Regions from separate parts of the Alteromonas sp. ABV2_168 genome, predicted to be linked through region 1. Evidence: predicted binding sites of a transcription regulator. Region 1 holds the regulator's gene; each other region holds the start of a gene.
The links. The regulator sigma-54, encoded in region 1, starts transcription at its own class of promoters, with help from an activator protein. The targets are predictions, from matches to a motif close to GTTGGCACGNNNNTNGNNT.
Positions count from the first base shown of each region.

Region 2: flhA (flagellar biosynthesis protein FlhA) is a predicted target of sigma-54. The motif match lies at 4,200-4,218, and genes of this name have one in related genera.
Region 3: dkgB (2,5-didehydrogluconate reductase DkgB) is a predicted target of sigma-54. The motif match lies at 1,979-1,997, and genes of this name have one in related genera.
Region 4: glnK (P-II family nitrogen regulator) is a predicted target of sigma-54. The motif match lies at 2,684-2,702, and genes of this name have one in related genera.

Region 1 is NZ_JBSWYQ010000003.1:367,233-374,998, forward strand. Features, by position in the region: gene yiaA (inner membrane protein YiaA) at 1-370, shown strand, start outside; gene ACXAH4_RS07175 (substrate-binding periplasmic protein) at 388-1,131, opposite strand; gene ACXAH4_RS07180 (HPr family phosphocarrier protein) at 1,185-1,457, opposite strand; gene rapZ (RNase adapter RapZ) at 1,457-2,302, opposite strand; gene ptsN (PTS IIA-like nitrogen regulatory protein PtsN) at 2,349-2,792, opposite strand; gene hpf (ribosome hibernation promoting factor) at 2,801-3,088, opposite strand; gene ACXAH4_RS07200 (RNA polymerase factor sigma-54) at 3,121-4,605, opposite strand; gene lptB (LPS export ABC transporter ATP-binding protein) at 4,701-5,426, opposite strand; gene lptA (lipopolysaccharide transport periplasmic protein LptA) at 5,432-6,001, opposite strand; gene lptC (LPS export ABC transporter periplasmic protein LptC) at 5,970-6,533, opposite strand; gene kdsC (3-deoxy-manno-octulosonate-8-phosphatase KdsC) at 6,530-7,084, opposite strand; gene ACXAH4_RS07225 (KpsF/GutQ family sugar-phosphate isomerase) at 7,084-7,766, opposite strand, start outside.
Region 2 is NZ_JBSWYQ010000015.1:53,369-61,134, forward strand. Features, by position in the region: gene ACXAH4_RS19045 (MinD/ParA family protein) at 1-552, opposite strand, end outside; gene flhF (flagellar biosynthesis protein FlhF) at 549-1,994, opposite strand; gene flhA (flagellar biosynthesis protein FlhA) at 2,024-4,126, opposite strand; gene ACXAH4_RS19060 (sensor domain-containing diguanylate cyclase) at 4,365-6,182, shown strand; gene flhB (flagellar biosynthesis protein FlhB) at 6,196-7,320, opposite strand; gene fliR (flagellar biosynthetic protein FliR) at 7,329-7,766, opposite strand, start outside.
Region 3 is NZ_JBSWYQ010000004.1:275,936-283,701, forward strand. Features, by position in the region: gene ACXAH4_RS08895 (DUF445 domain-containing protein) at 1-954, opposite strand, end outside; gene dkgB (2,5-didehydrogluconate reductase DkgB) at 1,093-1,896, opposite strand; gene ACXAH4_RS08905 (type 2 periplasmic-binding domain-containing protein) at 2,073-2,855, shown strand; gene rluB (23S rRNA pseudouridine(2605) synthase RluB) at 2,834-3,715, opposite strand; gene scpB (SMC-Scp complex subunit ScpB) at 3,708-4,343, opposite strand; gene ACXAH4_RS08920 (segregation and condensation protein A) at 4,330-5,163, opposite strand; gene ACXAH4_RS08925 (L-threonylcarbamoyladenylate synthase) at 5,196-5,816, opposite strand; gene ACXAH4_RS08930 (PHP domain-containing protein) at 5,829-6,674, opposite strand; gene ACXAH4_RS08935 (anthranilate synthase component 1) at 6,942-7,766, shown strand, end outside.
Region 4 is NZ_JBSWYQ010000001.1:569,433-577,198, reverse strand. Features, by position in the region: gene ACXAH4_RS02560 (catalase) at 1-807, opposite strand, end outside; gene ACXAH4_RS02555 (ammonium transporter) at 1,012-2,256, opposite strand; gene glnK (P-II family nitrogen regulator) at 2,288-2,626, opposite strand; gene ACXAH4_RS02545 (hypothetical protein) at 2,873-3,697, shown strand; gene ACXAH4_RS02540 (DUF808 domain-containing protein) at 3,761-4,678, shown strand; gene ACXAH4_RS02535 (hypothetical protein) at 4,998-5,297, shown strand; gene mrcB (penicillin-binding protein 1B) at 5,528-7,766, opposite strand, start outside.

The DNA.
Region 1 (7,766 bases):
AGCCTTTTTTATTGCTTCTGTTATTGCACTGCTGACAGGATTTGCCGCTTACATAACCGGACTCCTGAATGCCGATATGCCACTCAATGAAAAAGGCTACTACTTTGCTGTATTTCTGTTTGGACTGTTTGCTGCTGTGTCTGTTCAAAAAACAGTGCGGGACAAAATGGAAGGCATACAGACAACGAAAATATATCTGATGTTGTGCTGGTTTGGCCTTGGTGCTGCTATTGCACTGTTAGTGATTGGTCTGGTAAACGCCAACCTGTTGCTGAGTGAAAAAGGATTCTATGGAATGGCATTCGTCCTGAGTTTGTTTGCCGCGATAACGGTGCAAAAAAATGTCAGGGATAATACGGCAGCAGAATAAGGTGTGAGGTTGAAGGCTCAGCTCGCAGGATCCGGGTCTTTAACATAGCCAGACAGGACGTGATTGAATTTATCGATGAAGCCCGGGTCCACAGATTGTTTACTGAACATGAAGTGGACGTCCTGCACGTTCACGGGATTATCACTGATTTCCAGTTCGAGATGCAGCAGTTCAGCATTAAAGCTAATCACTCTGATATCGTCCAGCACCAAATCGACACGGCCTCTGTTCAGAAACTGTAACCGCCGGTTAATGGAATCCAGATGAATAAGCTGCGCGCTGTACTGCTCAGTGACTGTTTCATTAAACCAGTCGCCATACCATCCGCCGGTATTTAACGCCAGGGTTTTGCCTTCCCTTAGTAAGGTTTCAAGAGATTTGCCGGCATATTCGTCATGATGGGAAGGATGAAAGGCAAAGCTGATGGTTTCTTTGCGGTAAGGAACAGAAAAATAGTTTTTCAGTGCTCTCGCCGGTGTGAAAGCTGCACCTGTAACTACATCAATTTGCCCCAGTTCTATTTGCTGAGTGACCCGTCTTTCAGGCAGGATCTGGCTTTCCAGTGCATAATCCAGCTTGCCTAAAACCGACTTCAACAATTGGTAGTCTTCACCGGCCGGCTCATTATTGTCTGTTATGTACAGATAAGGAGGCCAGGCCGTACCACCGGTTATCAGACTTTTTCTGTGCTCAGCACACCATACTGAGCTTTGAGAAGCCATCACTGTCAAAAAGATGATTAAACTGATGAAACGTTTCAACGGGATTGCCTTTAAGCCTTCGCCGGCACTGCACACTCAGTGGTGTGCCGGCGCTATTCATCTTCGTTAAATCTGCCTGCAATTAATGCCTCGACGGCATCCATTGCAGCTTCAGCATCCGGACCTTCAGAGATCACAGTAACCTGTTCCCCCTGATGACTTTCCATCATCATCAGTCCCAGCACACTATTGGCATTAGCCTGCTTATCGCCTTTTTGTAAAATAACTTCGGCATCAAACTGATTCGCCAGTTGCACCAACTGCGTTGCAGCTCTGGCATGCAGGCCCAGTTTATTAACAATAGTCAGAGATTTCTCTATGCGCATTATTTACTTTGCTCCCTGTGGCGGATCTGGACATCAGGATGAGATTCCCGGAAGTTTTTCGCCAGTGATTCCGCTACATAAACTGAACGGTGCTGTCCGCCTGTACATCCGATAGCGACTGTCACATAACTGCGGTTGTTCCGTTCAAGGTGTGGCAACCAGGTCGTGATGAGGTTCTGAATCTGCCAGATAAATTTGGTCACTATAGGCTGGGAACTGAGGAAAACCTGAACCGGTGTATCCAGGCCTGTCAGGTGTTTTAAATCCGGCTCCCAGTGAGGGTTTGGCAGAAAACGGGCGTCAAACACATAGTCTGCATCTTTGGGAATACCGTGTTTAAAGCCGAATGATTCAAATACCAGAACAAGTCGTGAGCTTTTCTTACCGAGGATACGCTCGCGGATTAATTCTGCCAGCTGGTGGATGCTCAGAGAGTCGGTATCAATATTCAAATCCGCTCTTTCCGCTACAGGCGCCAGCAGTTCACGTTCTGTCTGGATGGCATCTGACAATGACTTATTCAGTTTGGCCAGCGGATGTAACCGCCGGGTTTCGCTGAACCGGCGCACCAGCATATCGTCACTTGCGTCAATATATACGATGGTGACAGTCCATGACTCCGGCAGGTAGTCGAGAATTTCAACCAGCTCAGAAGGCTCTTTAGGCAAGTTTCTGACATCAATACTCACAGCTACCTGCTCGTATTCATCGGCGACAGTGTGTGTCAGGGCTGGTAACAGATTAACCGGAATATTATCGACGCAGTAGTACCCCAGATCCTCAAGGGCACGAAGTGCTACTGATTTTCCTGAACCGGAACGTCCGCTGATGATGATTAACTTCACGCCGTTTCTCCTGAAGTCACGTGTTGTCGGTGCGTATTACACTAAGTTACTGTAATGCGCGAATAATATCATCACTTGTCTGAGCTTTGCGGATAGTTTTTATGGTTTCTTTATCGCTGAGTTTTCCGGCAACCATGGCCAGAGTTTGTAAATGTCCTTCGGTTTGTTCCTGAGGGACAAGCAGAGTAAAGAAAATATCCACAGGTTTGTTGTCGATAGCATCAAAATCGATGGCGGGTGTGCTGGTAACTACGATGGCGATGACATTTTCCAGTCCGGCCAGGCGACCGTGGGGGAGGGCAATGCCGTTACCTATACCTGTGCTGCCCATTCGCTCACGGGCCAGCAGGCTACTTAACACGGTGGCTTCATCAACATCGGGGTTATTTTTAGCTGCAATCCCGCTGATGATTTCGAGAATGCGTTTTTTGCTATTGCACTGGACCGCACACTCGGTGCGGTCCAGGCTGACTATGGCTTGTATATCCATGAATTCAATTAGTGCTTTTTAAGCTTTTCCTTGTGTTTCAGGACCTGCCTGTCGAGCTTATCGACCATGCTGTCAATGGCAGCATACATGTCCTGATTTTCGGAAGAGGCGAAGACTTCCGCGCCGCTAAGATGAACCGTTGCTTCTGCTTTTTGGCTAAGCTTTTCAACATTTAAAATAACGTGCACATTTGATATGTGGTCAAAATGACGTTCCAGTTTGCTGAACTTAGTATCGACATAATTACGCAAAGAATCAGTGATCTCAATGTGATGACCAGAAAGGTTGATTTGCATATTTCGTCTTCCTTATTTTGAGCAGCCTTAAGTTAGATAAGGCTTTTGCGTTGGTTAGACGGCGGGATCGACAAGGATTCCCGGTACTTTGCTATTGTTCGCCGGGCAACCATAATGCCTTGATCGGCCAACAACGAAGCAATCTTGCTGTCACTCAGTGGCTTGCTTGGCTTTTCAGCGGCAACCAGCTTTTTAATCAGGGCGCGAATCGCTGTAGATGAACACTCACCACCTGATTCAGTGGCAACGTGGCTGGAGAAGAAATACTTCAACTCGAAAATACCACGGGGCGTGTGCATGTACTTCTGCGTTGTTACCCTGGAAATAGTAGATTCGTGCATATCTACCATTTCTGCGACATCATTCAGCACCATTGGTTTCATCATTTCAGGGCCATGCTCAAAAAAGCCCATCTGTTGCTGAACAATACAATTTGCTACTTTCAGCAGCGTATCGTTCCGGCTCTCAAGGCTCTTAATAAACCATTTTGCTTCCTGCATGTGAGAGCGGATAAATTGTGAATCACTGCTGTTTCTTGCTTTACGGCTCATTGCAGCATACTGCTGATTAACACTGAGCTTAGGCAGGCTGTCGGGGTTTAATTCTACAACCCAACGGCCATTTTTCTTCGCAACCGATACATCCGGAATGACATATTCGGGTTCTTTCGTAATTAATGCACTGCCCGGACGGGGATTAAGCGTTTGCAGCAAACGCATCGCTTCCCGTAACTGATCTTCTTTCAGGCGGGTTTTACGCATTAACGTACGGTAATCTTTACTGCCTAACAGATCGGAATGCTCTCTGAGCAGTAGTTTGGCTTCTTCCAGCCACGGTGTTTCCGGTGCAAATTGCGCCAGCTGAACTAACAAGCACTCCTGCGGTGTGCGGGAGCCGGAACCGAGAGGATCAAATAGCTGAATACGTTTAAGTACGCACTCAACCTCATCTTCTTCTACGGGCTCTTCCATATCTTCACTGTTTACGCTTTGCAGAATGTCGTCAACGGTAACCGTTAGATAGCCGGACTCATCAATGGAATCGATGATCGCCAGCGCGATGGCGCGGTCTGTGTCAGAAAAAGGTGTCAGACGCATTTGCCACAGCAGATGGTCCTGAATATTTTCGGTGGTTTCACCCTGAAAGATTTGTTCATCATCACCCCCGGAAGGGCCGGGCGCGGGGGCAGAAGACGCAGAAATGTACTCATCCCAGGTACTGTCGATGGGCAGCTCATCCGGTAAATCATTCTTTTCCAGTGCTTCACCGGTATCCATGCTGTCAGAAGATGAGGCTGTTGCAGACTCTTGCATGCTGTCATCATTGTCGATGTTATTTTTCTCAATTACATCGTTGTCGGAGCTGTCGTCGACTTCCAGCAAAGGATTAGAATCGAGAGCTTCCTGAATTTCTTGTTGTAAGTCCAGCGTAGACAACTGCAATAGCTTGATCGCCTGCTGAAGCTGAGGCGTCATTGTTAGTTGTTGGCTAAATTTTAACTGTAAAGATGGTTTCATCTACGTCTTATATAAACTCTAAAAAGGACATCCGGTTGTAGCGGTGTGAGTGCCGGTGGCGAAATCTCCGCTAAATGCTCATCCCGATATCTTAACTATAGCCTGAATTGCTCACCAAGGTATACATCACGAACTTTTTGATTACTTAATACCTGTTCTGCGGTGCCCTGAGCAATCAGTTCTCCATGACTGACGATATAGGCCTCTTCACACACATCAAGGGTTTCCCTGACATTGTGGTCGGTGATGAGGATACCGATACCTCTGTCCCGTAAGTGCTGAATGATCTTCTTTATATCATTAACCGAAATCGGGTCAACTCCGGCGAAGGGTTCATCGAGCAAAATAAATTGCGGATTGGCTGCCAGTGCGCGGGCAATTTCAACCCGGCGGCGTTCGCCACCCGACAAACTCATACCTGTACTATTACGTATATGATTAATATTAAATTCATCAAGTAGTGCATCCGCTTCCTGTTCACGTTGATGACTTTTTAAGTCTTTACGCGTCTGTAATATCGCCATGATGTTTTCATGTACGGTCAGCTTGCGGAAAATGGATGCCTCCTGGGGTAAATAGCCAATTCCCCGGCGGGCACGTTCGTGCATTGGCTGGTGCGTCAGCTCCTGCTCATCAATGAGGATTTTGCCTTTGTCCAGCGGCACAAGACCGACAATCATGTAAAACGTTGTGGTTTTACCTGCACCGTTAGGACCCAGCAGACCTACTATCTGTCCGGTAGAAACCGATAAACTAACGTCACGGACGACCTGGCGTGATTTATACGACTTTGCCAGGTGAGTCGCACTCAGGGTTGCCATGTAACTCAGTTACCCTCGTTTTCGTTGCTGTCTGAAGTCTTGTTCTCTTCCTTCAGCTCTTTAACTGTGTCAGGACGGAAAACCGTGGTTACCCGGCCGTTGCTGTTACTTTCACCGCCGGTTGCCAGAAGTTGCTCTTTTGACATGTCATAGGTGATGCTATCTCCCTGGACCATGCTGGTATCTTGCTGGATTTTCGCATCACCTTGCAAGGAAATAAGTTGTTTGGCTACTTCGTAGCGAATTTCATTTGCGCTGGCTTTTACTTTTGCGCCGTCATCCAGCGTTTGAGAATAAGTGGCTGGTTTTCCGCGGGCAATAAAAACCTCTTTCCCTTCGCCTTCACTGGCGATGGCTTCAACTTCATCTGCGGCAATGATGAGTGAACCCTGGGTAATCTTCACATCGTCTTTAAAAACCGATTTCTTCTTTTTACCGTCAATAAACTGTGACTTAGCATCCACGGTAATAGGCTTTTCAAAATCACCGGAGCCGGCCATTGCCTCACCGGCAGCAGCAAGCAGCGCTATTGCTGCGAAAAGGCTAACTGCCCGGGGAATAAATTGTCTGCACATGATCAATTAACTCATATTGTTGGGTACGCAGGTTTGCATTGAAACCGTTACTTTTAATGATGGTCTGTACACCGCGTATATCTACCGGCTGGTCTGAAGTCATGGTTTTGTCATCCAGATTCACCTTAATAAAATTGGTTGTGATGGTCTGGATAAACTCTTCAGGGTTCAGGCTTTTTATCAGCACATTGTCTTCCAGCTGGATCAGGTCATCGTTGTAGAGTGTGCCTTCATCAGCGGTGACTTGCCATGGGGCCTCGTCATCATTCACATAGACAGTGTATTTGGGTTGGTCGAATAACACAAAGCCTAGTTGGTCGTAATGCTCCATAGAGGCGGCAAAGACTTCGTGGTTGAGTTTGCCTTCTTCGTTATACAGCGTAGTTGTCAAATTCTTTGCTTTATAGGCAGGGCGTAAGGCGTCTGCACCGGCTTTTTTCGCCGGAGCCTGCTCTTCTGCCATCCAGACCGGAAGGTACATCAGCAGCGCCATAACAAACAGCGCAGAAATACTGATCCCTAAACGGTTCATACGCTGGCCCCGTGTATGGTGTCCAGCGTGCCGAGCGCCTGTAAAATCACATCACAGACTTCCCGTACTGCGCCGAATCCACCATTTTTTGTGGTGATCCAGTTCGCTTCGCGGGTGACGGCCGGATGGGCATCTTTCACCGCAATTTTTGTTTCGGCAAACCGGTACATGCCAAGATCCGGCATATCATCACCGATGGCTGCGACCTCTGATGGCGCCAGATTCAACTTTTCGCACAACTGAGCCATAGCCGTGGCTTTATCTTCCTGACCCTGAATAATGTGCTTCACATTCAGGGCGGTCATGCGATTCTTTACAATGGCCGAGTCGCGGCCGGTAATGACAGCAACGTCCACACCACTGTTTATTAATGCCTTAACGCCATAGCCATCGCGGGTGTGAAAGGCTTTTAACTCTTCACCATTGTTGCCAAGATAAATTCTGCCGTCAGAAAATACGCCGTCGATATCACAAACGAGCAGTTTCAGCCCTTTGAGTTTTTCAAACCGCTCTTCACTGATCACACCGTAAAAAGTGACTTCATGTCCCATCAGAGAACTCCTGCTTTAAGCAACATATGCATGTTGAATGCGCCCACGGGGTGATCATTTTCATCCACCACCATCAGCGCACTGATCTTGTGTTTTTCCATTAAATTTAACGCTTCCACTGCCAGTGTACCGGAGCGGGTAGTTTTCCCGCCGCGGGTCATAACATTGGCTACCGGAGTGGTATGAATGTCGGTTCTGGCGTCCAGAATTCGTCTCAGATCGCCGTCGGTAAAAATACCGCCGAGTTTGCCGCTGTCATCTGTAATACCTGTCATTCCCAGACCTTTAGAAGATATTTCCAGCAGAGCCTGTGAAATGGTCGCGGCAGACGATACAAGAGGAAGAGCGTCGCCGGTCAGCATGATATCGCCCACTTTGAGTAACAGTTTCCGGCCCAGACTGCCGCCCGGGTGAGAGAGGGCGAAATCATCTGACGTAAATCCTTTAGCATCCAGCAGTGCAATGGCCAGCGCGTCACCCATTACCAGCGTTGCCGTAGTACTTGAGGTCGGTGCAAGCCCCAGCGAACAGGCTTCTTTTTCCACACTGATGTTGAGTACCACATCGGCATGCTGGCCGAGGGTGCTTGATTCGCTGTTCGTCATCGCGATGACAGGCACAGACAGCCGCTTGACCACGGGAAGCAGGTTCACCAGTTCGCCGGTTTCTCCGGAATTTGAAA
Region 2 (7,766 bases), on a different contig from region 1:
AAAACGGAACACGCCGTGCTCACGGTTTAAAATTTTAATCAATGCGTAGGCATCGGTCAGAGAAGTCGGTTCGTCACAAACCACGACCATGATGTCCTGCGAGGCACGGGAGAAACTCAATACCATATCGGAAATACCGGCAGCGGTATCTACAATCAGCACGTCAATCTGCGACCGCAACTCACTGAAAGCACGGATTAATCCGGCATGTTCTGTGGGCGATAACTCAGTCATTGCCTGAGTACCTGAAGTCGCCGGAGCGATTTTAATACCGTGAGGTCCGGTTACCAGAACATCATCAAGTGTGCATTCACCGGATAATACGTGAGAAAGGTTCTTCTCAACACGCAGACCCAGCATGACGTCAACGTTCGCTAATCCTAAATCGGCATCGAGTACCATGACCCGCTTACCTTGCTTAGCCATAGCAATCGCCGTGTTTAATGTAATGTTGGTTTTACCAACACCACCTTTGCCGCCGGTAACGGCAATAACCTTTATGAGGCGTGATTGATTCATCTTTCGTAAGCTACTCGCTTGATCTTCGATCATACTGCCTGAACTGAATTAACTTCATGATTACGCTTAGTATGATTCAAACCGTACTTTTTATAAAGCTTTGCAGCGGCAGATACGAGAGATTTTGCATCAGCAACTTTAATATCTTCAGGTACCTGCTGCCCGTCGGTCACATAACTAACTGGCAATTGCTGTTCAACAGCAACACTTAAAACCTCACCCAAACTGTAGCATTCATCAACTTTCGTGAAGATACATCCGTCAAGCTTAACGGAATTATACGCTTCAATGATGCGTTGCAATGCAGGATATTGGGTATTTGCCTGCGCAACCAGGTATTTACGGACAGGTTGCATTTGTCCGTGATTAAATTGACCAAGTTGCTTAATTAAACGACTGTCGCGCTGACTGAAACCAGCCGTGTCTATTAATATTAGACGCTTATGGCGTAACTGGAAGAGAAGTTCGGCTAATTCTTCACTGCTTTGAGCCTTCCTTGTGGTACAGCCAATAATTTTGCCATACGTTGCCAGCTGTTCATAAGCGGCAATACGGTAGGTATCGATAGTGATCATAGCCACCTGATCAGCACCGTATTTTTGCGCATAGCGTGCTGCTAATTTAGCAACAGTCGTGGTTTTGCCTGTTCCCGTTGGACCAACAAGAGCAACCACACCGGTTTGGGTCAGGATATCATTACCGGAAACATTAAGGCGATTAGCCAAAAGGTTGAGAAGATAAATCCACGCTTCCCGCTCGGTGTATTGAGAAGGGGTGTAATGCACCAGTTGCTCAGCCAGTGAAGCACTCAGCCCCATACCGGTTAAACACTGGGACAGATAGCTGTGCACGGGACGCTGACGCTGCTTTTTAGCATCCATCAAGTCTGCGACCTGATATTGTAAAACGCTGCGAAGAGAAGCCAGTTCCTCTTTTATCGCATCCAGCTCACTGGCCGGGGCACCGGAAGACTGCTGACTTTCCGCCGCTTTAAAGTCGGGATTCATTTGAGATACCGGTGCAGGCTTGTGTTCTTTTGCAGAAAATACATCCGCAAATGAAAACGCCTCTTCGTCGTGAGATACAGCGGGTTGCGGATTGACTCTACGGGTATCTCCGGCGAAGGCAGACGATGTTTGTGGTGCAGGAGAAACTGCGGGGTTCTGACGGTCACTTCCGGCAGCCGCAGCTTTTTCTGCAACCTGCTTTTCAAGTAACGCCCGTAAGGTATCCGGACCGTCGTCACCGATAATTTCGCTGAGGCTTGGCGTCGCCTTCTGTGCAGCCGGTTTACCGGCTTCATGGCGGGTGTTGAGTTTTATTTTCGCTTCCGGCTCTTTATCGTAAGCGGCGACCAGCTCTATACCGTCTGCCACTTTGCGATTCGACATGATTACGGCATCACTGCCCAATTCTGCTTTTACCTGGCTTAATGCTTCCCGCATATCTTTGCCAAAAAACCGTCTGATTTTCATCTCAACCTCTTCACTCACCCGGCGTCAGATTATTGACCCACAGAGCTGACAATTTTGATTTGTTTGTCATCAGGGATTTCCTGATAAGACAACACATGCAGGCCAGCTACCGAATACTTCAGGAAGCGTGACAGCACAGGTCTTAACATGCCTGACGTCAACAGTACCGCAGGCTCGCCATTCAGTTCTTGTTGTTGTGCGGCCTGTTGCAGGGATTGCTGGAGCCGGTCTGCCAGTCCCGGTTCGATGCCGGCGCCGTCTTCTCCTCCTGCCTGAAGTGACTGGTGCAACATCTGTTCCAACTCTGGTGCCAGAGTTATGACAGGCACTTCTTTCGCTCCCTGACTGATTTCCTGCACAATCAAACGCTTCAGCGCAATACGCACTGCCGATACCAGCACATCCGGATCCTGACTGCGGGGGCCGTATTCCGATAAGGTTTGAACGATAGTACGCATATCGCGGATGGGAACGCCTTCGAACAACAAGGTTTGCAGTACTTTTACTACGGTGCTCAGCTGCAGAATATCGGGTACCAGCCCTTCCACCAGCTTAGGACTGGATTTCGCCAGCATATCGAGAAGTTGTTGAACTTCTTCATGACCGAGTAACTGGTAGGCATTGTTGCTGAGTAACTGACTAAGATGTGTCGCTACCACGGTGGCCGCATCCACTACTGTATAACCAAGGGTTTGCGCATGCTCCCGCTGATTCGGCCGTATCCACACGGCATCCAGTCCGAAAGCGGGGTCTTTAGTCGCCCGTCCTTCCAGCTTACCGAACACTTGCCCGGGGTTAATCGCCAGCTCTTCATCATGACTGATTTGCGCATCGCCGATGGTCACACCCAGCATGGAGATCGTGTAAGCATTCGGGTCGAGATCCAGATTATCGCGGATGTGCACCGGCGGAACCAGAAAGCCCAGTTCCTGAGACAGTTTCTTCCGCACACCTTTTATACGTGTAAGCAATTCGCCGCCCTGTGATTTATCCACCAGCGGAATGAGCCGGTAACCTACTTCAAGGCCGATAGTGTCAACTTGCTGTACGTCATCCCAACCCAGCTCTTTAATTTCCGGAGCAGGCTGGTCAGCACCGCCTTCCATTTTGGCCGGCACAGCCGGTTTTTCTGCCGCTTTCTTCGCCTGCACACCCTGCCAGTATGCATAACCGGCAGCAATAGCAGAGAATCCCAGAAAGGCCACGTGGGGCATGCCGGGCACAATACCCATGACAAACAGCACCGCTGCGGCAATATACAGAGCCTGCTGATTACCCAGCTGTGTCCGGATTTCCTTACCCATTTCCTGAGTTTCGTTTTCGCGGGTGACGATAATTGCCGTTGCCACCGACAACAACAGGGATGGGATCTGGGCAACCAGACCGTCACCGATGGTCAGAATAGTGTAAACTTCCAGTGCATTTCCGAAGGACAAGTCATGCTGAATCATGCCGATAAATAAACCACCGACGATGTTAATCATCATGATGAACAAACCGGCTACCGCGTCACCTTTAACGAATTTTGACGCACCGTCCATCGAACCATAGAAGTCTGCTTCTGCAGTGATTTCTTCACGGCGCTTGCGGGCTTCATCCTGATCGATATAGCCGGCATTCAAATCGGCATCAATGGCCATTTGCTTACCGGGCATGGCATCAAGTGTAAATCTGGCGCTAACTTCAGATATACGGCCGGCACCGGCTGTCACTACTTTGAAGTTGATAATGAGCAGGATGGCGAATACCACCACACCCACCGCATAGTTACCACCAATAACCACGGCTCCGAAGGCTTCGATTACCTTCCCCGCAGCATCGCCGCCTTCATGACCATACAGCAAAACGACCCGCGTCGAGGCAACATTCAATGCCAGCCGCAACACCGTAGCAATCAGCAAAACCAGGGGGAATATACCGAAATCCACCGGCTTTTGGGTGAATACAGCCACAAGAATAATGACCAGACTGAGGGCGATGTTAAAACTGAAAAGAACATCGAGCAGAAAGGGCGGCATTGGCAAAATAACCATGCCCATGATCGCCAGCAAAACGACAGGCGCCCCCAGACCACTGGTGATATTTTGAATCTGATTTTTGTCGAACCGCTGCAGATAGCCGGATAGCTGCATAAAATTTGCTCTCGCTAACAGAAAATTGACGCTTACTTCGTGTCTGTCAGTCTCAGTTCAACTAATGTGCCAGTTTGAAAATGTTTGCCAACGTGCGCCCACCGGTGTTTTTTGAACTATAGTTAAACCGGATGAGACATGCTCAGGGCAACATGTGCCGGAATACCCGTTAAAACAGCGATGTATTGCATTTAAGAATTATTTTTTTCCTGTTGTCGCCGCGACAGGCCTGATATTTATGTCTGATTGCACCTTTGCGGCACCGGCACAGGTATCTGCGCCCGACGATGCGGTTATCCGCGTCATTAAGTCTTTTCATCAGCACCCGCAGGAAACCGTGCTCGGTCTGGAAGAGATGCTTGATGATGTCCTACCCGAATATACGCCTGCCACTATTCAATATCTGCTGTCGTACTTTTACATGAAACTGGGTGATTTCAGCCGCTCAGAGTCTCTTCTGGAACAGGGGCTTGAAAACGTAGATCAAATAGGCGAACCGTTGCTCTATCACCGTTTACTGCTGCAAAAATCGCAACTTTACGAAAAAACAGAGCGCCAGGTACTGGCGCTGCATTATGTTGCTGTCGTCAGAGAGTGGGCACAGCAGCAGACTGTCACCCAGCTGTACATAGGTGCATTGATGACAGAAGGATTAATTCAGCAATCATTACAAAATCGTGAGGCCGCGCTGACAAAGCTGATCATTGCCCACAGAATTGCATCGGAGAACGCTACTCAAATCCCGCCTGCTCACATAGCCGGTCTTATTGCATCGGTATTTCAGCAGGCTGAACAGTACGACAATGCCCTTCCCTATTTGCAGGAGGCACTGGAATTTGCCATCGCCAGGCACAACCGGGTTAATCAGCAAAACCTGTTACACAAGCTTGCTCTTTCTTACTTCTCAACGGGCGACGAAATTGCAGGGCAGCGTTACTTTGACGAAGCGATGACCATTGCCCGTGAACTGGCAGACAAAAACGCACAGGTTGAATTACAACTTCTTGACGCTGACAGGCTGATGAAAAAGAAAGCCTTTGCAGAGGCACTGGCTATTTACCAGCACTTAACAGCGATTCAGGAAGTACTGCCGTCGGAACAGTATTACGGGGACATTTTACGGGGCTTATCAAATGCCCATTATCATACCGGCAACTTCGGCACCGCACTGGATACTCTGGCCCGCGCAGAAACGATCTCCGCATCCGCTACGCCCAAAGAAATGATTGAGTCACGGTTACTGGAATCAAGAATTCAGGCGGCGTTAGGCAACTACAGCGAGGCTTATCAAACTCTTGAAGACGCACGCAATAAACAAGTAAAACGCCTGAATGAAATCAGTGCTGAGAAGCTTTTCAAACTGCAGACTCTTTTCGACGTTGATAAGAAAAGTCAGGAAAATGCCGCCCTCAAAGCGATGACAAAAGCTCAGGAATTGCGGATTAAAACAGAGCGTCAGCGGGGCTTCTTTATGATATCGGCGCTCGTTTTGCTTTTCAGTCTGTGCGTGGCACTGGTTATTTTGCAGAAAAAGCGCGCCAGGTATCAGCATAAACTGGAACAGATTGCGATGACTGACAGCCTGACATCTCTGCTAAACCGCCAGCATACCTTTAAATTACTGGAAGAACAGGCTGACATCGCCGGGGCCTGCGGCAAAAAGCTTGCTGTCGCCCTTCTCGATATCGATTTATTCAAACAGGTAAATGATAATTTTGGTCATGCTGCCGGTGATGAAGTATTACGTACCTTTGGTGCTCTGGTCAGAGACAATTTCAGAAAAACCGATATTACAGGCAGAATAGGCGGTGAAGAATTTTTACTCATATTTCCTGATGCGGATATTACAGAGGCAAAAGCTGCTACAGACAAATTCAGAGCAGCCCTGAAAGCGGCAGGTAATGCGCTTCCCTATGCATTGGGCCCGCTCACGGTATCCGGCGGGATAGGATACGTTACCGGACCGGATACGATGGCCGCAGAACTGGAAGCCATCGACAAAGCATTATATCAGGCCAAAGAAAAAGGCCGCGACGCCATCATTACTGTAGATTAAAGTACTGACGGGTTTACCGTCTGAGTTCAGGTGGGATCGGCAAGTCTTTCTTAAGTGGTTTAGGCCGTTTGCCTTTACCCGCCTTAAATGCCCGCAACTGATACACATACGCCAGTACCTGTGCCACCGCCATGAACAATTTGTGGGGAATTTCGTGCTCAACTTCAGTGGAATAATAAATAGCCCTTGCCAGCATGGGTGACGGCACAACAGGCACTTCATGGGCACCGGCAATTTTACGGATGTGCATGGCAAGTTCATCAATCCCTTTTGCTACCACCACAGGCGCTCTGCCGCCATTATCATCGTATTTAAGCGCCACGGAATAGTGCGTCGGGTTAGTCACAACCACATCCGCTTTCGGTACTTCCTGCATCATCCGGCGGGCTGCTGCCTGATATTGCAGGCGACGTATACGTCCTTTCACCTGAGGATCACCCTCGGCATTTTTACGTTCGTCTTTCACCTCCTGCTTTGACATTTTCATTTCTTTGTTGTGCTTGTACAGCTGGTACGGCACATCAAAAATAGCGATGGGGATCATGCCCAGTGTCAGCAGGAAAAACGCCCATTCGAGCATATTCAGTGCGTGGAACAAATTATTCGGGTACAGCTCAAGGTCAAGATGCAGTGCTTCATCCTGAAAGTACGTTAATGACACCAGCGCCATGGCACCGATTACAAAGAACTTAGCAATGGACTTAAGCAGTTCCACCAGGCCATTAATACCGAACATGCGCTTAAAGCCGTTTAGCGGATTCAGCTTATTCATTTTCGGCGACGCCGATTCCCAGGTGAAATTGTATCCGCCCAGCGCAATAGAGCCGTAAATACCGGCGGCCATCGCCACGACCATGTACAGTAAAACAGGCGCTGCCACCGCAGAAAAACCGTAAACCCAGGCTCCAAACATGTGAGTTGCGTCATAGGTTTGGTCGCGGGAAAGCTGGAACATGTTTTTCATCATGCCGAAAATAGCCTGTGCGATGGTGCCTCCCATGACAAGAAACATGACGCCACTGACCACCAGAACCAGTGTCGTAGATAACTCTCTGGACCGTGCCAGCTGGCCTTTTTTTCGTGCGTCGTCGAGTTTTTTCCCCGTGGGGTCTTCTGTTTTTTCCTGTTCGTCAGCCATCGTCTACCTCACACGGGACAGATCATCAGCAACTCGCACATGAATTGCTGAGCACGTTGCCACTGGGTGGCAAAGTGGGACGTAAAGTTATCGAGGGTAATCCAGATAATGATTAACCCCATGATTTGCGCAATGGAAAAACCAATGCTGAAAATATTTAACTGTGGCGATGCTTTAGTCATCACCCCGAACGCAAGATTCACGATCAGTAGTGAAACGATGGGCGCCAGCGATAACGTAATCGCAGACACAAACATCCAGCCGCCCCATTCTGCGATATCGCGGAACTGATCTGCTGTCCACCAGGCTTCGCCGATGGGAAATGCATCAAAGCTGATAACAATCATCTGGATCATGGCAAGATGGCCGTCAACGGTCCAGAACAGTAACGTCGCCAGGATCAGGTAAAACTGACCGACTGCCGGCACGTTAATTCCGTTTACCGG
Region 3 (7,766 bases), on a different contig from region 1:
GCGTTTCACGTCGCCCCACACCTGAAACAGGTACTGCTGAAGGGTATCGTTGTTCAGCAATTGGTTACGGATATTTTCCAGCTTCTCTGTCATTGCAGGGTCGGTTTCCATCCTCGCCGTGAAGTCCTCCAACTGGCGGTCGAAACTCTTGCGTACCGGGTGTTCGCTGTCGTTGGCAATATCCGCCAGAATGCTCACAATGGCTTTGGAAGCGATGTCAGCGCCCTGCTCGCTCAACCAGGTTGTCGGCAATATCTTCTCCAGTCGCCGGTACTCTGCTTTCAGCCAGCTATGCAGCTTTTCAGCAATAAACATCTGACTGTCAGGCCGGTGAGCAAGCTCTGCGATTTTATAAAGCAATTGGTCCAGCACCTCCTGATGTCGCTTATCACGGGTCAGAACCCGTAACGTGCCGGCCGCGAGAGGTGAAAGATCCATTTTCAGCAGAGCCCGCTTTACTCCGCTTACCATCATGTCCTGAACGGGTTTATCATCCAGCGTGTTAATGATCCCCACCAGCGAGCGCGCAGCGAAGCGACTCAGACGGTCTGCGTTTTGAGGCTCGCGCAACCACCTTGCCATTCCCTGAGCAGGGCGGGCATCATTGACCAGTTTTTCGATAGCGACTTCATTGAAGAATTTTTCTTTCACAAAGCGGGACAAATTGCCGGCAACCGCCGCTTTGTTATTCGCTACGATATTCGTGTGAGGGATTGGAAATCTGGCCGGAATAGGCCTGAACAATGCGCTGACGGCAAACCAGTCAGCCAGCCCGCCAACCAGCGCAGCTTCTGATGCCATCTTAATGAGTCCGGCCCAGGCGGGCCATGGCGTTATCCACTGCCGGTACTCTGCCAGCGTCGCAAGAATAAAGACAAACGCAGCTCCTACCAGCCAGAAAAGCGCGATGCGTTTTGCACGCCGGAGCTGCTGCTGTTTATTATCCGGTAGCACGTTTGTCCTTGTATTAATATTGCCTTACTTACCTGACTGCACCTCATCAGGCGTATACATCCTATCCACTATATGGTGATGAAAGTGCAGCCGGCAAACCCTTTATGACAATTACGGGTGCTTAAATGTAAAAGGATATTAATCCCACTTCGGCGCGAAATCCGGATCCACGATACGTTCGCCGTTATCCAGCTCGTCAATGCGCGCCACATCATCTTCTGACAGCGTCACAGTGGTATAATCGAAGTTCGCCTGCAAATGGTCCTTATTCGTTGATGAAGGGATGGCATGGATACCTTTTACTTCCATCCACGCCAGTACAACCTGTGCAGGATTGGCTCCGTGCGCGTCAGCAATGGCTTTGAGTTCATCATTTTTCATGACTTCGCCCACCGCAAAGGGCATATATGCGGTAGTAGAAATACCAGCCTGCTTACAATGTTCAACCACCTGACGGTTTTGCATAAACGGGTGAAGCTCTATCTGGTTAGTGAGTATCTCGCCCTCTCCCAGGATCTCAACCGCTTTGTCGATTTGTGCCATAGTGAAATTCGACACACCGATATGGCGCGTTAAACCTTCTTCCTTAGCCTGCTTCAGTGACGCTAAATATGACTCCATGGGAATATGATCATTGGGTGACGGCCAGTGGATGAGCAGCAGGTCAACATAGGCCATTTTCAGTTTGTTCAGACTTTCATGCACAGACGGAATGAAGTGACCCTTATCAAGATGGTCGTGCCATACCTTGGTGGTCACGAACAGTTCTTCACGGGGAAGACCGGCAGTTTGAATTGCATTGCCGATTTCTTCTTCGTTGCCATAAAACTGGGCGGTATCGATATGGCGGAAGCCGGTGGAAAGCGCATCTGAAACCGTTTTTCTTGCTACCTCTCCTTCTAAACGAAACGTACCTACACCTAATTGAGGCATCGATTGCATTATCTTCTCCTGTTTTATGAATTCACCTTGTCTACGCTAAGACATTGAATACAGATTACTTCACTTTCTTCAGGTATTAGTTTTAATACTTGCATGCCAACGGCCTTATCGAGCAAATGCAATTGCATTGATAGGCTTCTACTACGACTAAAGTTTAAGTGAACAGGACGAATACGATGCGACGCGCTATCACTCTTCTCGCTGCCGTATTGCTTTCAGGTCATGCTTTTGCGGCGAAAGATACTTTCTTTGTAGGTGTCGAAGACAGTTCAGGCAGACAGGTCCACCCGGTAAACGGTGGCAAATATCACCCGGTGCTCGATGCGGTGATGACAGCATTTGCTCTTGAAGAGGGCTTTGAACTGGAATATGTGCCCCTTCAGGGCGACGCTTACGATCAGTGGTTTAAAGAAAACATGATTGATTTCCGCTTTCCGGATCACCCCCGCTGGTCTGCCACAGACGGCACGCTGTTTTACAGCCAGCCTGTGGTCGGTATTTGTGAAATCACCCGTGTGTTGCCTGAGAATCAATGGATGCGAATCCCCGACGTGACTGCACTGGGTATTATTGAAGATCAGCCGGTTTCCAGTGACTGGTTAGAACAGGAACGTAAAGGCTACACAAAAATAGTGTCATTCTCTGAGCCGACACACCTGGTAAAGGCGCTGGTTGACGGTGAGGTTGATGCCATTATCACAGACAGCGAACAGCTGAATGATGCAACTGCAGCACTGAAGCTGTCAGGTAAACGCATTGTGGCATCAGAACATATTCAGGATAAGAAAGAGAGCCTGCGGATTTCCAGTGAGCAGTATCCGGCGATGCTGGAAAAATTAGATGAATTTCTCAAAACGCACCGCGGGCTGATTGCTCAGGTTGCCCGCCGGCACGGTATTGATAACGGGCGTACCTGTTTAAAGAAACGCCCTTCCAGTCAGTCAGAGCTGGCTGACTGATTACGTTGATGAGACTGCCGTGTACGGTGTTTTTTCACCGAGCGGCGCATACGGGTAAGGCGGGCATGATCAAGTTTACCCTGTCTTACATCCACCAGCGTTTGTGTTTCATCGTCCAGTTGCACCAGTTTACGAAGGGCATTTAACTGCTCCAGCGGCAACTCTACCCAGGCCCCCTGCGGTAAACGCTTTTGCAGCTCCACCGGTCCGTAACGCACGCGAACGAGACGGCTGACCTGCATTTCCTGAGACTCCCACAAGCGACGTACCTCGCGGTTACGGCCTTCAGACAACGTCACGTTGTACCAGCGGTTCATACTCTCTTCTTCACCGGCAGGCTTAGAACGGGCTTTGATTTCAGTAAACCCCGCCAGACCATCTTCCAGTTCAACCCCTTTGGTCAGCGTGTTCAGGGTTTTACCGGACACTTCACCGAATACGCGTACAGCATACTCACGTTCTACTTCACATTTAGGGTGCATTAAGCGGTTTGCCAGTTCACCGTCATTGGTGAACAATAACAGGCCACTGGTATTGATATCCAGCCGGCCTACGGCAATCCAGCGTCCCACGCGGATAGCAGGCAGACGGTCAAATACTGTGGGGCGGCCTTCAGGATCGTGACGGCTGCATAATTCACCTTCCGGCTTGTTATACATCAATACACGGCATACCGGTTTTTCTGCCTGACGGGATAACAGATGACCGTCTACACGGATTTGCTGGCCGGGTTCAACACGGTCGCCCAGTGTCGCAATTTTGCCATCTACCGATACCCTTCCGGCTTCTATCCACCGTTCCATTTCACGGCGGGAGCCCAGTCCCTGGTTTGCCAGGACTTTTTGCAACTTTTCACTCATTTTCTTCTCGCTTTTGTTCAGCGGTTTCAATCGCACGGTCGTCGTCAGACGGTGCCTCTAGTGTAGCCGTCGCAGGCGGCTGTTCGTTGTCTTCAAGCCCTTCAAAAACCTCAGATCCGGGTAAATCGGCCAACGACTTTAACGAAAAATAATCCAGAAACTGTCTGGTAGTGGCATATAACGACGGTCTGCCCGGCACTTCTTTGTGCCCTACCACTTTGATCCAGTCTCTTTCTGTCAGGGTACGGATAATATTACTGCTGACTGCCACCCCGCGTACCGCTTCAATTTCGCCGCGGGTTATGGGTTGACGGTAAGCAATTAACGCCAGTGTTTCCAGCATTGCACGTGAATAACGGGGCGCGTTCTCCTGCCACATGCGGCTCAGCCAGGGGCTTAAGCTGTCCAGTGACTGAAAACGATATCCGCTGGCCACTTCAACCAGTTGAATCCCTCTGGGCTGATAGTCCAGCACCAGCTCTTTGAGCACCTCGTTCAGCGCCCGTTCACTGACTGTAAATTCAGCCAGCACAGACTCTCGCAGTGCCAGTTTAGTCATTGGCGCATCGGCAACAAACAGTGCGGCCTCGACCAGTTGCTTAAGCTGGACTTTATTAATCTTCTTCATGACGGCCCAATTTTACATGAATTCTGGCAAATGGTCCTGTCTGAACGCACAATAAAAGCTGTTCTTTTACTAATTCCAGAATCGCCAGAAAAGACACCACCACACCTGCTCTGCCTTCTTCCGGCGTGAATAGCGCATCCAGCGGTGTGTAGGTCTCACTGTTTACCATAGCCAGAATCTGACTCATGCGCTCACGGGTACTCAGCGCCTCCCGCTCAATTGTATGATGTTCAAATGCAGCAGCCCGCTTCATGGCATGGCTGAATGCCAGCACAAGCTCCTGCAGTGACACATCCGGCTCTATCCGCACCGGTTGCACACTCAGAGCCACATCAGCCTTCACTGCAAACACATCCCGCTCCATACGGGGCTGTTCATCCAGTAATTGCGCAGCTTCTTTAACGGCTTCGTATTCTCTTAACCGGCGGATCAGCTCCGCTCGCGGGTCTTCTTCATCTTCAGGTTCATCGCTTCGCCTTGGTAGCAGTAACCGGGATTTAATCTCAGCCAGAATCGCTGCCATCAGCAAATATTCGGCAGCTAATTCCAGCTTCAATGTTTTCATAACCTCCACATATTCCATGTACTGTGCAGTAATGTCTGCCACGGGTAAGGTTACGATTTCGAATTTCTGTTTGCGGATAAGATACAAAAGAAGGTCCAGCGGGCCTTCAAAGGTTTCCAGAATGACTTCCAGTGCATCGGGGGGAATGTACAGATCTGACGGCTTTTCAATGACCGCTTCACCATTGATAAACGCCAGTGGCAAAGGTTGCTGAACGGGGTCGCTTACTGCCGCCGGCGTTTGTTCGTCTGTCATCTTACGTGCTGTTCGTCCGTGCTATGATTGTTTTACAGGAACGGTGACGGGTCGCCACTGCCTTCCCTGATCACTTCCGCATTGCCTTCAGAGAAATCGACAATGGTGGTGGGATATTCACCAAGATACCCGCCATGAATAATCAATCCTACCTGTTTTTCCAGCCTGTCACGGATTTCATCAGGATCTGACTCTGCCATTTCTTTACCCGGCAGGATCAGTGATGTGGACATCAGCGGTTCATTAAGGGTTTCCAGCAACTTAAGTGCAATCACGTTATCCGGCACACGGATCCCGATGGTCTTCCGCTTGGGGTTTTGTAACCGGCGGGGAACCTCACGGGTGGCTTTGAAAATGAAGGTATACGGGCCCGGTGTGTTGTTTTTTATTTGCCGGAAAGCGGTGTTATCCACTTTGGCATAAAACGATAATTCGGACATATCACGGCACATCAAAGTGAAGTTGTGGTCGTGCTCGATTTGCCTTATCTGGCAAAGGCGTTCCAGCGCTTTTTTGTCTTCCATCTGGCAGCCAATGGCGTAGCCGGAATCAGTGGGATACACCACTACCTCGCCCTGCCGGATTAACTCCACAGCCTGATTTAACAATCGCTGCTGTGGATTTTCAGGATGAATATAGAAAAATTGACTCATTACAATGTCCTGTTACTGATGGGCGGGCAGTGCCCAGTCATGCCAGACTGGCTTGAGGTGAGAAGCGATACCTAAATTACGCCCCAATTCTGTCCACCTGGACGGGAAGTGAAAATCAGAACCCGCCGAAGCCAAAAGATTGTGCTCGCTGGCAAGCTCGTTGATAAGCTTTTGCTTGTCAGGATTAATACCGGGAAAAGCCGTTTCGATGGCCTGTCCACCGTGATGTGCAAAATCATTGACCAGACGGCGCAACCATTTTGCCGTTATGTCATAGTGGGCGGGATGAGCAAGTACAGCCTGACCACCGGCAGCACGAATATGAGATATGGCTTGCTCCATGCCGGGCCACACAGCCTTAACGGCGGCCCGTTTCCCTTTTCCAAGATACTTTTTAAAGGCCGCATCCATGGTCGCAACACCATATTCATTAACTAATACGCGTGCGAAGTGTGCACGGGTCACCTGCCCCACACCGGCAAGATTCAGCGCCTTTTCAAGCACACCGTCAAAACCGCATTTTTGCAGCTTTTCACCAATTTTAACCGCACGTTCCTTGCGTATTGTACTTTGCTCAGCCAGAAAGCTGTTGAGTGATGCATCTTCCACATCCACATTTAAGCCGACGATATGAATATCGAACCCATGCCAGGCGGTGGAGATTTCAACGCCGTTAATGATCGTCATCACACGCTTTTGCTTTGCCTGAGTTTGGTGGGCAAGCGGTAAACCGGCGAGGGTATCATGGTCGGTAATGGCCAGCACATCCACCTGCATGGTGTGCGCGCGGAGCACCAGCTCTTCCGGCGTTAAATGGCCGTCGGAAAATTTTGTATGACTATGTAGATCGATTTTCAATGTCTTATGCAAATTTACGGTTGACACAACTTCGTTTTTGTTTTCTTCTATAGGGCATATTATACGTACTAACGCCTTCGATGCCTATCGAAGTTTATGACAGAGAAATCATGCGTAATCAATTATCAATCAGCACTTTAGTAAAAGCAGTTTGGTGGTGGCACTCCCTGAAGTAACGGGCGGTGTACGCGTGAGTGCGTAAAAGAACACAATAAAGGCCCGTTTAACGGGCCTTTTTTTTTAATCGCAGTTGGAGAAAATGCGACAATGAGTTTAGCTGAACTGGGCACCCAGCCCGGCAAAGTGGAAACAATCGAACAGTCAGGTACCTACCTGAACGATCCGTTAGCCGCCTTTGCCCACCTTTGTGCCGGAAAATCAAATGCACTGTTGTTAGAATCAGCAGAAATTGACAGCAAGGACGACTTGCAAAGCCTGCTGATGGTAGATGCCGCGATGCGCCTTGTGTGCAAAGGTAATCAGGTTATCTGCACTGCACTGACCCCCAACGGCGAATCTGTATTACCGCTGATTGAAGCACAGCGCCCGGACAATACCAGTGTTGTCAGAGACGGAGTAACGGTAACGCTCACCTGCCACGCTGCGGATAATGCCCTGGATGAAGACAGCCGGCTGAAAGCGGCCAGCGTATTCGACGCACTGCGGTTACTGGTTCAGAAAATCACGCCAATCCGGCAGCATCCCCACGCCGTCTTTCTGGGTGGTGTATTTGCTTATGATCTGCTGGCCACATTCGAAAACTTACCTGATGTACCCGATGGCGAAAATGACTGTCCGGACTATGTATTCTATCTGGCAGAGACCTTACTCACTGTCGATCATCAAACCCGCCAGACCCGTTTAATCGGCAGCGTATTCAGCGGCCCTAACGTGGCGCAAAGTTATTTTGATGTGGCACAGCGACTGGAGCGGCTGCAGGCCAGACTCACAGATATACCTGCGAGTACTGCCACTATCCCGCCCGGGGCTCAGGATGCTATGGATGTGGATGTCGACAAAGACGATGAAACCTATAAGCAGGACGTTGTCGACTTAAAAGCCAATATCCTTTCCGGTGACATTTTCCAGGTT
Region 4 (7,766 bases), on a different contig from region 1:
TGCCTCTTCTTCAGGCATCACCTGAATGTACAGAGTCCATTTAGGATATTTGCCGTCTTCGATGGCATTGATTAAGTCTTCCTGATAAGACTCACGGGTTTTACCTATGATCTCTTCAGCCTCATCATTGGTGTAATGTTCATGCCCCTGCTGTGTTTTAAAGTGGAATTTCACCCAGAAACGCTCGCCTTTGGCATTCCACATACTGAAAGTGTGTGAGCCGTAGCCGTTCATGTACATAGGGTTCTTAGGAATACCACGATCAGACATCAGAATGGTGACCTGATGCACAGACTCAGGTTGTCCGGCCCAGAAATCAAACATCGCTTCCGGGCTGCGAAGATTCGTTTTCGGATGGCGCTTTTGAGTACGGATAAAATCCGGAAACTTAAACGCGTCGCGGATAAAGAAGATTGGGGTATTGTTACCCACCATATCCCAGTTACCTTCTTCGGTATAAAACTTAAGACTGAAACCGCGTACATCACGCTCGGTGTCAGCAGCGCCTGATTCGCCGGCAACGGTAGACCAGCGACTCAGCACTTCGGTCTTTTTGCCAATCTCAGAGAACAGGTCGGCACAGGTGTACCGGGTAATGTCGTGGGTCACTGTAAATGTACCCTGCAAACCCCAGCCTTTGGCATGCACCGTACGCTCAGGAATACGCTCCCTGTTCTGGTGTGCCAGCTTTTCAACAAGCTGATAATCTGTCAGCAGAACCGGACCTCTTGCGCCCGCTGTTTTGCTGGTTTCGTTAGATTCGACGGGCGCGCCCGCGCTGGTGGTGAGAGTTGGTTTTTTACTCATGACGGTCTCCTGGGAAAAGCACGATAGTTGGTGTAACTATGCGTACAACAGAGAGCCGGAAAACGACCAATCTATTTTTTAAAAGATGTTAATTATTTATTTCTATTAAACAGAAAAAACCCCGCAGATGCGGGGTTCAAATTTTGGTGAGTTGAGCATTATGCTTTTGTTATAGGTTGCCCAATCAAGTCTCCGTGTTGAAGATTAACGACCTGAAGTAAAGTCAGGATATGCTTCCAGACCACATTCAGCAACGTCAACACCTTCAAATTCTTCTTCTTCAGAAACCCGGATGCCCATTACAGCTTTCAGGATTACCCAAACAATCAGACTGGTTACGAATACCCATACAAAGATTGTAGCAGCACCTAACAGTTGACCACCGAAAGTAGAACCTTCGTTAGTTACCGGCACCAGTAACAGACCTAACAGACCAACTACACCGTGAACAGAGATAGCACCTACAGGATCATCGATTTTCAGTTTGTCCAGGAACACGATGCTCAGAACAACCAGCAGACCACCTAACGCACCGAACAGTGTTGCCATCAGAGGCGTTGGCGTTGAAGGTTCAGCAGTAATGGCTACCAGACCAGCCAGTGCACCGTTAAGTACCATAGTCAGGTCAGCTTTACCGAACATTACGCGGGCCAGCAGCAGAGCAGCAATTGCACCACCGGCAGCGGCGGCATTGGTGTTCATGAATACAACCGCAACAGAGTTAGCACTTTCTACAGTAGCTGTTGCCAGAACAGAACCACCGTTGAAGCCGAACCAACCCATCCACAGAATGAATGTACCTAAAGTCGCCAGAGGCAGGTTAGCACCCGGGATAGCATTTACTTTGCCATCTGCAGTGTATTTACCTTTACGTGCGCCAAGTACCAGTACACCGGCTAAGGCTGCAGCAGCACCTGCCATGTGAACAATACCGGAACCTGCAAAGTCAGAGAAACCGTTGTCGCCCAGCACGTACATACCGAATACAGACTCACCGCCCCATGTCCATGCACCTTCCATTGGATAGATGAAACCAGTCATCACAACTGCGAATGCCAGGAAGGCCCACAGTTTCATACGCTCAGCAACCGCACCGGATACGATAGACATTGCAGTGGCAACGAATACTACCTGGAAGAAGAAGTCAGCTGAAGGCGCGTAGGTAGCCGGTTCTTCTGCAACACCTGTTGCACCGTCACCAACAATACCTGAAAGGAATAATGTGAAGTCACCACCGCCGTACATGATGCTGTAACCGCAGATCATATACATGGTACAGGCAATGGCATAAAGCGCCACGTTCTTGGTCAGAATTTCAGTGGTGTTTTTAGCACGAACCAGACCCGCCTCAAGCATGGCAAAGCCGGCAGCCATCCACATGACTAACGCACCGCAAATAAGGAAATAGAAGGTATCTAATGCATACCCGAGTTCAAATGTGATTTCCATTGTTTTCTCCGCAATTTCTTATTGTGTTGTTTTACAGCGCGTCTGCGTCAGCTTCGCCGGTACGAATACGAACAGCATGTTCAAGGTCGTAGACGAATACTTTACCGTCACCGATCTTGCCCGTTTTTGCTGCGCCAACGATGGCTTCTACCAGACGATCAACCTGGTCTGCCTGAACAGCAACTTCCAGTTTTACTTTTGGTAAGAAATCCACCTGATATTCGGCGCCGCGATATAATTCAGTATGTCCTTTTTGACGTCCAAACCCTTTCACTTCGGTAACGGTAAGACCGTCGATACCGATCTCTGAAATGGCTTCACGAACATCATCCAGCTTGAATGGCTTGATGATAGCTGTGACTAGTTTCATGTGTTGCTCCCAAATAATGGTTGTTTGTTTTCGCTTTTAGCGGGGGTTGCTGAAGTAAACCAAGTCCTATGCCACAAATTTTAATCTATAAAAAACAGATATTTATGCATTAAAACGAATGAAGAGCTTAAAAATTACGCACCATGATCGTGCGAAGGCAAAATAGCGCACCATAATTGGGCAGCCAAAATCGTGCTTGTGTAAAGACCGGGAACTTCATCTTATTTCAGCGGTCTTCTGTCGCGTATGGAAACCACGGACACCGCTTTCTTTGCCCCTCAAAGGCCAACTTTTGATCCACCCCGCTCAGGAAAGAAAAGCGGGGTCTTTGTCGTGTCTGTTATTATTCACCTTATATTGCTTGCCGCACTGGCGCTGATGGAAAGTAAGCGCGATATTCCGGAGCCCGTGGTCAGTAAACCCATCACGGCGACGTTAATCCGTCTGCCACAACCTCAGGCTGCCCGGGAACCGGACACACTACCGGACACACTACCGGAAACCATTCCGGAAGCACCGGCTACCGCCAAGCCTGAACCTGAACTGGCCGCACCGGAGTCCAAACCAGCTCCGGAACAGGCAGCCCCGCCTGACGTCAAAACAGCGCCGGCAGTAAAAGCGCCGTTGCCGCAACAACCTGTGCAGCCTGAGACGTCAGAGCCGGTTCAACCGCCTGTGTCTTCTGTTATTGCGCAGCCGGCTGCGCCAACAGATTCAGGCACGGTTTCAACCAGACCGTCATTAACATCGCGCCGTGCTCTGGATGCTTTTTTCAGCCGGCAACAGGCTGCCAGTACACAGCAGGATGCTGAGCAGGTAGCCAAAGAACTCAGGCGGGCAAAAACGTCACCGGATATCAGCGATCCCCGCAAAGGCGCAGAAAAAGAAGATCCTCTTGCCCCGCCCCCTGCCGTTGAAGTGGATTGCAGTAGTAAAACCACCCAAACCCTGGCATTTATTTCACGTTTTACCGGTGGACGGGCGACCTGTTCAGACAGGGGCAAAGGGTTTGAGAAATTCATTGATGCGCGGATAAATAAAGGGGTCAAAGAAGAAGAGAATCAAAATTAGTCTGTATTGCGTATAAGGGCTTCTACAGATAACCTATGCCCCGATTCTTATTGAGGAAAACCTATGGCAGCCGCTAACTTACTCGCCCTGATTGATGATATCGCTACTTTGCTGGATGACATTTCCGCCATGTCTAAAGTGGCTGCGCAGAAAACTGCCGGGGTTCTGGGTGATGATCTTGCATTAAATGCCAACCAGGTTCAGGGAGTGCGTGCCGAAAGAGAACTGCCTGTGGTCTGGGCTGTGGCAAAAGGCTCGCTGCTCAACAAAGTGTTCCTGGTACCTGCAGCGCTGCTTATTTCTGCTTTTATTCCGGTTCTGATCACCGTCATGCTGGTCATTGGTGGTCTGTACCTGTGTTTCGAAGGGGCTGAAAAAGTATTGCACCGGCTTTTCCATAAAGAAGATGAAGCAGAGCGTGAAGCCAGAATTGAAAAACTCTCACAGGAAAATATTGATCTTGTGGCGCTTGAGAAAGACAAGATTAAAGGCGCCATCCGGACTGATTTTATTTTGTCCGCAGAGATTATCGTCATTGCACTGGGTAGCGTACAGCAGGCTGATTTTGTTACTCAGGTAGGTGTGTTGTGCGCGTTAAGTGTGGGGATCACCGCCGGTGTGTATGGTCTGGTTGCCGGCATTGTGAAAATGGACGATGTCGGTCTGTATCTCCTCAGAAAGTCACTCACCGGCGGCTACAACGGTTTTCAGCGTGTCACTGGCCGCGCCCTGCTCGTTGCTGCGCCTCTGTTAATGAAAACCCTCGCTTTTGTCGGCACCATTGCTATGTTCCTCGTTGGCGGTGGCATCCTTACTCACAATATTCCGTTTATGCACCACCTCGCTGAATCCATTAATCACAGTGTGGAGCAACTCAGCTTTGTCATTTCCCTTATCACCGATGGTGTGGCTGGTTTGATTGCCGGCTCGGTAATTGTGGGTATTGTTTCACTGTTTTCTAAAAAGAAAGACGCGCATTAAGCTGTTCTGATGTTGTCGGGGCGGCAAGCTTTGCGCTGGCCATAACCAAAATCATCGCGGGCTGACTCACCTGTCAGCCCCTTACATCATACCTGGTCAAATTCGCCAAATAGAGTTTTCAAAATTACTAATTCTTAGTGTTTATACTATTTATACTTATCTAAGCTTTTCCACACCGACAAAACAAAACATTTAAAATCAACACCTTAAAATTTTTATTCGTGTTGGCACAACTATCGCTAAAGTTAATGCGACTTAACAATTAACTGCCGGGAAGTCAGTAAGAGTGCAGTTTATTAACCTTAACTTTGGAGAAATTATGTTTACTTTACGTCGTCAATTCACTGCACTTGCACTTGTTGCTACTTCTGTTCTGTCTGTACCGGCAATGGCTGAAACATCATTGCAAAGCCAGCTTCAGGGCTATTTATCTGAGATGGTTGAGCAACAAATCGATAATGTGCGCACAGAAATCCTGTCTGAAGTGACTCAGCTAGTGGCCAACACCACGTATCAGGCCGAACCTGAAGTAGCTGAAGAAACACTGGTTGCTGACATCAAGATCCGTGATCTTAAACAGGAAGATGCTATTTCTTTTGAAGACATCAAAGGAGAGTAATGATGATGACATCAGGTGCGTTGTTGTTGCTTGCGCTGGGACCGGTTGTCGCGTATCTCGCCAGCGCAGTGTTATTCAGCGGTGTGCAACACATTGCAGACCGCTTTCACTAATCCCAACGAGCTCCCGTAGGGCCTTCCCTGAGTCAGATCTGGTAGCGGGACAGATTTTTACTGAGCCGTATGTCGCTGCCAGTTCTGACTACAGGGCTTTTTCGATAAGAAAAAGCCTTAGTTTCCAAACAAACGTTCCCACCAGCTTTTCTTTTCTTTGCCCGGAGGCGCGACAGGCTTACCGTAGCAATCCTGCGCCGGCGGCGGCAGTACATCAAGAATAGCCGGCACACTCATGGAGTCAGGACAGCCGGCAATGGTCAGTGCCCCCGTCTGACTGTCGAAATGAGCAATACCTAACCCTTCCGGAAAACGTCGTGACAGTGACTTGGGCGACTGACTTTTCTGATAGTTTACAAACACAGGTAAGGCCCCGCCGGCACCGGTTAACAGCACTGGCTGGTTATCATCATTCCCTACCCATACAGTTGCCACATTATTCCGGTCAAAGCCGGTAAACCAGCTGTCGCGGTAATCATCTGTGGTGCCGGTTTTACCGCCCATGTTGATATTCGGGAAGTTACTGCCCACACGTTTCGCTGTACCTTCCGTGGTCACTTTATACAACGCGTAGTTCAGCAGGTATGTGGCGGCCTCATCTACCCGCTGTGAATAGTAATCGGCATTCTGCCATACCAGCCGGTTATTCGAAGAAACAACCGATGTCACAGTATGCAGCGGAATATAACGGCCATTGTTCGAAATGGTCTGATACATCTGGTTAGTTTCCAGCGGCGATAACGACATGGCCCCGAGTGTCATAGCCGGCACCTCGCGGAAGTCACTCTCTACTCCCAGCCGGTGAATGGTTTCTGTCACATTGTCGAGCCCCACTTGCATACCGAGATTCACTGTAGGCACATTTAACGATTCTGTCAGACCTTCAATCAGAGGTACTTGTCCACGGAATTTCTTATCCGCGTTCAGGGGTGACCAGGTTTGTCCGTTGCCATTTTCAAGGGTAATGGGTTCGTCCTGTAAAGGAGTGGCCAGATTAAACATTACCGGGTCTTCCAGAGCAGTGAGATATACTGCCGGCTTAATGAGTGAGCCCACCTGACGTTTGGCATCCAACGCACGGTTAAACCCTTTGAAGCTGGTATCTTTGCTGCCCACAATGGCACGAATTTCACCACTGGCGATATCCGTCACAATCATCGCTGCCTGTAACTCAGCTTTGCGATCTGACTGCAAACCTTTCAGTGTGTTTTCAACCGCTTTTTCAGCCCTGCGCTGGGCGTATATATCCAGCGTGGTAAATACCTTCACCCCGGAGTCACGCAGGGAAGGATCGGCAAGAATGGTGTTCAGTTCACGGCGCACCTTATCCATAAAAGCAGGATGTTTCCCGCTGGCTAAGCTCGCGCCGGACGCCAGACCTACAGGAGAGTTAACAGCAAATTCGTATTGCTTACGGTCGAGTTCGTTGGCTTCAAATAAAATGCGCAACACCAGATTACGCCGCTCAATAACCCGTTCCTCGTAGCGTCTCGGATTGTAATAGGATGGCCCTTTTATCATGGCCACCAGCGTGGCGATTTCAGGTACGCTGAGTTCATTGGCCGGCCGGTCGAAATAGAAATAACTGGCAAGGCCAAACCCGTGCACAGCCATGTCACCGTTCTGACCCAGAAAAACTTCGTTCAGATAGGCCTGTAAAATTTCATCTTTGCTGTAACGGGCATCGATGATGAGTGCCATCAATGCTTCTTTTATTTTCCTCGTCAGCGCTTTTTCTCTGGTGAGGTACAGGTTTTTCACCAGCTGCTGCGTTAAAGTACTGCCACCCTGCACGGTTCTCCCTGCCTGAATGTTGGCAACCAGCGCGCGGAGAATAGAAAGTGGTGCGACCCCGTGGTGCTTGTAGAAATCTTTATCTTCTACAAGGATCAGGGCTTTCGGCAATAAAGGCGGAATTTCATTCAGCTTCACCAGCATACGGTCTTCGCGGCTGCCACTTACCATCCGCGTGACAAGCCAGGGCTCCAGACGAATTTTCGGCAGTGAAATACCGGCACTGTCATCCCGGATACTGCTGATGCGGCTGCCCTGCCAGGTAATGGTGATCTGGCGTAAAGGCTCATCGCCGTCAGGAAAACTGAAAGCCCGTCGCTGAACCACCAGCTTATTGCCGGTATAACGATATTCTCCGCTACTATCGGGATTCGTGACCTTCCGGTAACCAAGCAGTTTCAGTTCATCCAGCACTTCTTTTGGCGTGATTTCCAGCGCTTCAGATAACATTAGTGGCCGGGCAAATATTTGCGCCGGAACTTCCCATTTATTGCCTGTAAAGGTGTGCTTAATCTGGGCATCCAGATACACCATGTACCCTGCCAGCACCACGAACCCGACA